DNA from 3 places in the Rossellomorea sp. QJM3NY_18 genome. Region 1 is predicted to be linked to each of the others. Evidence: riboswitches for the same ligand, from Rfam matches in the RefSeq annotation. Region 1 holds a riboswitch; each other region holds the start of a gene.
What was found. Region 1 has a riboswitch for lysine ahead of AC0VXY_RS18760 (Na+/H+ antiporter NhaC family protein). Riboswitches for the same ligand answer to the same signal wherever they lie in the genome.

Region 1 (2,276 bases):
CGATCGGCAGTAATATACCAAACGATCCCCATGATGTTCCTGTTGAGAATGCCATGATGCCGGCAACCAGGAATAAGATGACCGGAAGTGCCTGCATCGGCAGATTCGATTGTTCAACGAGGCCAGCAAGATACGTACCCGTCTGCAGCTGATCGATGAGTGTCACGATCGTCCATGCAAATATCAGGATGTAAACAGCCGGCAGCATCGACTTGATACCTTCCACTACAGCTGTCCCGATCGCACCCGCTTCGATTCCTTTCAAGCTGACTTGGCGAAGGAAGAAAATCAGGGAAATAAGAAGTCCGAATAATCCACCATACAATAAGGATTTGGTTACATCCGTATTTTCAAAGATCGGCAGCAGGTCAAAGGATCCCACCGCTTGATATCCAGTCCACAGCATCATGGAAACAGTCCCGATGACAAGGGCAACGATCGGCCAGACAAGATCGCCTACCGAGCCTTTTGAGCTGACTGGGAGATCATTTTTCAATTCGCCGGGAATCTCCTTGCCTGGATCATAAAGATCTCCCGTTTCAAGGGCCCGTACTTCATGCTCTTTCATTTTTCCAAAATCGAGTCCCTTATAGGCAACCATGACGACAAGCAGTACTGCCGCCCATACATATAGGTTCATTGGAATCATTTGAATGAACGCTGAGAATGCCGTGTACTCCGTGATATTATGTGTTGCAAGAATGGAGCCGATGATCCCGATAATATACGCTCCCCAGCTTGAAATCGGGGATACGACACAGATCGGAGCCGATGTTGAATCAATGATATAGGCTAATTTAGCACGTGAGATTCTATGACGATCCGTGATGGGTCTTGAAACCTGTCCGACAGCAAGGGCATTAAAATAGTCGTCAATAAAAATGATGATACCCAGTACCGCAGCTAGAAGCTGTGCGCCCTGTCGTGTCTTCACACGTTTCATCGCCCATTCACCGAATGCGCGGCTCCCGCCGGAAATATTCACAAATGCCGTGATGATACCAAGAATGAGTAAGAAGAAAATGATGTAGACATTCCAGGTGTTAAGTCCGCCATCTGCGACAAAGATGCCTTTAAAGGCGTCCCACATAAAGCTGAATGTTTTGGTAATTGAGAAATCTGCCAACAGAAAGGCAGACGCAACGATTCCTACTCCCAATGAAAGCAGAACCCGTCTTGTAAGGATAACCATAAGAATGGCTAAAAGGGGTGGTAATAATGAGTAAATCGTGTTTTCCATAGTGTCCTCCTCCTATTTGATAGGGGGGAACCATCGTAGCATGATAGAGGATAATAAAAAAAGGCAACGATAGAGAAGCTATCATTACCTTAGTAAGTAATTTAAGTGCTCCATCACGATCTGTAGCTCCCCATTATAGAGATTCCCTATAATGACAGTGTTATCCTTCTTCAAGATAACCCCAGCAAATACACATTTGACATGTATAATTACTTCGGCAAAAGTTCCCTTTCATCTGTTCTCACAGTTGTCATTCTCAAACAGCTTACTCTTGAACTCTGCGCCTCTACCCCATCGGACTGATGATGTGGTGTGTTATAAAATTTTCTTTATTAATATACCAAACTATCATTCTTTTGACAACTTTTTTTCCTGACTAATTTGTGGGAAATTCGATGGAAGGACTCGATTCCCCTCCACCATTGTTATAAAATTGCGGTACATCCAGATGAACGGTCCCCATCGCAACCAGGATATCCTGCTTGATTGTTTCGGTTTTCGTTGCAAACGGGATGATGATCTGCACATTCACTTCAAGCTCCACAAATACCTTCACAACCGCATTATTGATCCCGAACTGCTCAACCGTCGTTTTCACATCGGAACGTACATCACCGATGGAATGAAAGCGGATCGGGATTTTCGGCCCCAGGTTCCCGAGCAATACGTTGTTCGTTGCCTGCCCCAATGGAACAGAATAGGTAATGCCCTTCGAGGTTTTCGACTTCCCTTCATCAAGCTCCACTTCAGTGAGAAATTCTAGATTTTCAATATTCCCCGCTTCTGCTTCCTGAAGATTCTGCTGCACAAGATTCGTAATTTCTGCCTGGACCCTGTTGATCGTCTGTGTATTATATTTAAATGAAACGATATCTCCTTCTGAATTCTTCACTTCTTCTGTTATATCTGAAATATCCAGTACGTCGGCAATCTTCTTATTGATCGCTTTGTTAATCACCAGGGTACCGATCCTGCTTGTTTGTGTTTCGGCATACGCAAGGAGAGTCGGCTTCAACCCTTTGTTAATGATCCACAA
Region 2 (2,276 bases), 580 kb from region 1:
ATGATTCCATGAGGGAGGTTGTCCGGAGGAGATATACGAGAGTGTTGAAAGACGGACTTCCTTTACCGGATCTCATCATCATCGATGGAGGAAAAGGTCAGATCGAAGCGGCAAGGGATGTGATTGAGAATGAATTGGGTCTCGACATCCCGATCGGTGGCCTTGCGAAAGACGACAAGCATCAGACGTCGGAATTGCTGTACGGAAACCCGTTACAGATCGTCCCCCTCGAAAAGCGCAGCCAGGAATTTTATCTCCTGCAGCGGATCCAGGATGAAGTTCACCGGTTCGCCATCACCTTCCACCGTCAACTTCGAGGAAAGAGCGCATTCCAGTCGACCCTTGACGACATCGACGGTATCGGTCCAAAACGGAAAAAACAGCTTCTTAAACACTTTGGTTCAATGAAAAAGATGAAAGAAGCGACAGTGGAGGAATTTACAGAAATCGGAATTCCAGAAGCCGTGGCAAAGATATTGGTGGAGAAGTTGAAGTAAGTAATGATTGAAAGCCATTATCTTTTACTTTTAATAGAAAGATTGGTCGATTTATTTATTACTTCAGCAGTAATTAGTGAATAAGCAGAGTTGATTGGAGCGCAAGGTGCTCGACTCCTGCGGGAAACGCGTGGAAGTTGAGACCCCACAGGGCTTTAGCCCGAGGAGGCTCAACCCACGCCCCGCGGAAAGCGAGCAGCTGGAGCGCAAATCAACCACAGTATGCTCATTCAAAACTTCCAACGAAAACACAATAAAATGAAATATTGACTCAATTAATCATTGAATCAATATTTCCCCTATGCTATACTTAACAAAAATTTATAACATTATCACTTTTTAAGTGGTGATAGAGGTGCGAACTTCAAAAGTACAGGTAAAGAGGGGTATGAGCCCCGCCGACATGCCTGGAAAGGGGAGAATCGCCGAAGTGGTTATAGTCTCATGCTATATCCGCTGGTCCTGCGTTTAAGAAATGCAGGATTGTCAAGATGATTCAATCTTGGAGAGCTATCTCACAATGCCGATGAACCTATTTGTATGTTCTGCTGTATGTTCATAAAGCAATGAGATATTATTCTCATTGCTTTTTTTATTATCAGCGCAGGATTTTGTTATAAAGATCCTGTCCTATGAACGTTTAGGATGATTGTGATTGTACTCTTCATCATGAAAAAGAGCGGCGACGCTCAGAAAGAGGGAGAAGTCGTGAGTATTATTATTCAAAAATTCGGTGGGACTTCAGTAGGGTCTGTGGAAAGAATTCAAAATGTTGCGTCTAGGATCATTGAAGAAAAAGAAAGAGGGAATGATGTGGTCGTCGTCGTATCTGCCATGGGAAAAACGACGGATACACTTGTTGGTCTTGCAAGGGAGATCACGTCCCAACCGAGCAAAAGAGAAATGGATATGCTGCTTTCAACCGGGGAACAGGTGACCATTTCACTCCTTACGATGGCCCTTATCCAATCGGGACATGATGCCATTTCATTCACGGGCTGGCAGGCTGGCATCGAAACGGAATCTGTCCACAGCAATGCAAGGATTACAAATATTCATACCGATAAAATGGCGACTCACCTTCAGAAAGGAAGAGTGATCATCGTGGCGGGATTCCAGGGCATGACAAATTCGGGTGAAATCACAACACTTGGCAGGGGCGGGTCGGATACAACGGCCGTTGCGATTGCAGCTGCCCTGAAAGCGGAGCGCTGTGACATCTATACAGACGTAGACGGGGTTTACACGACAGACCCCCGCTATATAAAAGGAGCAAGGAAGTTACCGTCGATTTCCTATGATGAAATGCTCGAACTTGCAAACCTCGGGGCGGGGGTCCTGCATCCAAGGGCTGTGGAGTTTGCCAAGAATTATCAAATTCCTTTAGAAGTCAGATCCAGCATTGAACGAGTGGAAGGAACGTATATTGAGGAGGAAGCAAGCATGGAACAGAACTTAATCGTACGAGGGGTAGCCTTTGAGAATGAAATTACACGCGTCACTGTATTTGGACTGAGAAATGCTTTAACAGGACTATCATCTGTGTTCACAACGTTGGCCGAAAATCATTTGAACGTAGATATCATCATTCAGACCCAGACGGATCAGAAAACGACCAATCTATCTTTCTCCATCAAGGAGCACGATCTCGATGAAACCCTCGCTGTTCTGGAACGAAATAAAGAGCAGTTGAATTTCACACACGTCGAGCATGAGAGTGGGCTTGCGAAAGTTTCCATCGTCGGTTCGGGGATGATTTCAAACCCGGGTGTGGCCGCG
Region 3 (2,276 bases), 1.7 Mb from region 1:
TTTTTGGCAAAATAGTTCTTCACACTATCCGTTATTCCTTTGACATAGGTCGGAATCGGCAAAGGCTGGTCTTCTTCCGTGTACCGGACACCAAAACCTCCACCGATATTCAACACCGGCATCGTGACGTCCAAATCAATCCGTATCCGCTGCATGAAATCAGACAGTACCAGGATCGCCTGATCGAAGCCTTCCTGTTCAAAGATCTGGGATCCGATATGGGAATGGAGACCGAGCAATGAGAAGTATGGCTTTCTAATCGCAAGCTGAATCGCCGTGGCCGCCTGTCCGTTTGAAATGCTGAATCCGAATTTCGAATCTTCCTGGCCCGTCGTGATGTATTCATGGGTATGGGCTTCCACGCCCGGTGTGACCCTGATGAGGATCTGCACCTCCTGCTCCCGCTCTTTTGCCAGGTCATGCAGCAGTTCAAGTTCAAGGAAACTATCGACGACAAAGCAGCCGATTTCAGCTTCAAGAGCCATTAAAAGCTCCTCTTCGGACTTGTTGTTCCCGTGAAAATGAATGCGTGCCGCCGGGAATCCAGCTTCAAGTGCCGTATACAATTCCCCGCCAGAGACGACATCCAACGATAGGTTTTCCTGTTCCGCCAAGCGCACCATTTCTTTACAAAGAAATGCCTTACTCGCATATGCCACCTGATATTTCAGACCACTTTCATTGAATGCATCCCGGAACAATTTCGCATTCCCACGGATCTTCCCTTCATCATAAACCATCAGGGGAGTGCCATATCTTTCCACCAATTCACCTGTACCCATCCCACCGATCATTAAATCTCCTTGAACATTCACATCCACTGTACTCATATCCTAAACTCCTTTAGACTCTCTAAAAAAACACAAAAAAACCGTATGAAGCAGATGCTCATACGGTTTTTCATCAAAGTTTACGGAAACAAGATGAAGACTATGTATTAACATCTCTTCAATAGTGCTCCACAACTTTTGCATTGTGACAGTCCAGCATTTCTTCAATGCTGGCCCAACAAAAAATAGAATTGGCTATTTTCTGCTTCGGCGATCTGCCTTTCCCAACTTATCCCGGAATCCATTATTCTCAAAGAAGGTACTCATCATTCTCGCGCCTCTATTATCAGAGAGTGACTGTATATTTTTATTGGAATAACTATATCATTCTCTTGAAATGGATGTCAATTGGTTTTTGATTGTTCTAAAAAGGAGGAGCATCCCACCCTTGGGTTACTCCTCCTTTCCATTACTTAAAAGCTTGCCTTCTCATCCACTGGGTCGCAGCCCATTTGTCCCCGATGACAACCGGTGCACCGCCATGGAGCGTCAAGTCATTCAATTCTTGATTATCATAAAAATATTCGAAGTAAACCGCCATTCCCTTTTGAGGAGAAACTGAGAGATTCAGCTTCGGGAAGTAGGTTTCCCCGCCTTCCTCTACGTCGTTTAAATACATGACAAGGGTACTGATCCTCGGGTTCTTCACCGGCCTTGCCGATGCCGAAAAGAAATCGAAGTGGGCCTTGTATTCCTGACCCGGTTTATAGTTCAGGATTTGAAGACCCTCCCCGTGCTCAACGGGTATATTCATAATCTGAGAGACTCGCTTTTCAACTCGTGTCACGACGTCATGACTTTCTTCTAAAAATACAGAACTGCTTGTTCTCAGTCCATCGACTGTCCTTGTATTCCCGATTTTTGAGCGTTCGACACGGTCTTTTGACAATTGGATGAGTTCATCACATTCTTCATGACTCAGTACATTGCCAAGCACGACGATCAGTGGCTCCTCCATTTTCGCGATGATCTGGATATCCCGGTCTTCCGTCTTGATCTTATTCCCGGTGTGGTGAAAAATCGTTTGTTCCTTTACAGCTATTTCAGTCGTATTCATTGCCAACTTTCATCAACCTCTTATCGTATTTTTAACATTCTGAATTCTTACATTATTGGAAGTATTCTTTAAATCTTCCTGACTCGAAAAAATGATAGCAATAATAGGCATAACTGTATATTTTATTCGGTTGTTTCCTCCTGGATGTCAAAGTATGAGAGTATATTTTACTATATTTTACACCCGGGATGAGGGGAATTCTATCTTTATTTTTTCTTTTTCCCCTGAAAAATAATGAGGGTGACTCAGGTGTAGGATTGGCGTGGGTTGGAGGGTGTCACAGAAAGGAGACGTATGGAAACCTTTATAATAAAACGAGTAGTGGTTGATTTCCACTCCAGGTGCTCGCTTTCCGCGGGGCGTGAGTTGAGCCTCCTCGGGCGCTGCCC

Region 2: it holds a riboswitch for lysine, as region 1 does, so the genes downstream of both, AC0VXY_RS15710 (aspartate kinase) here and AC0VXY_RS18760 (Na+/H+ antiporter NhaC family protein) in region 1, are expected to answer to the same signal.
Region 3: it holds a riboswitch for lysine, as region 1 does, so the genes downstream of both, lysA (diaminopimelate decarboxylase) here and AC0VXY_RS18760 (Na+/H+ antiporter NhaC family protein) in region 1, are expected to answer to the same signal.

What each region holds. Positions count from the first base shown of each region.
Region 1 covers NZ_CM149659.1:3,615,212-3,617,487, forward strand. The annotation lists gene AC0VXY_RS18760 (Na+/H+ antiporter NhaC family protein) at 1-1,240, opposite strand, end outside; lysine riboswitch at 1,356-1,537, opposite strand; gene yunB (sporulation protein YunB) at 1,617-2,276, opposite strand, start outside.
Region 2 covers NZ_CM149659.1:3,039,346-3,041,621, reverse strand. The annotation lists gene uvrC (excinuclease ABC subunit UvrC) at 1-497, shown strand, start outside; lysine riboswitch at 840-1,018, shown strand; gene AC0VXY_RS15710 (aspartate kinase) at 1,206-2,276, shown strand, end outside.
Region 3 covers NZ_CM149659.1:1,053,694-1,055,969, reverse strand. The annotation lists gene lysA (diaminopimelate decarboxylase) at 1-830, opposite strand, end outside; lysine riboswitch at 945-1,121, opposite strand; gene AC0VXY_RS05490 (2OG-Fe(II) oxygenase) at 1,240-1,887, opposite strand.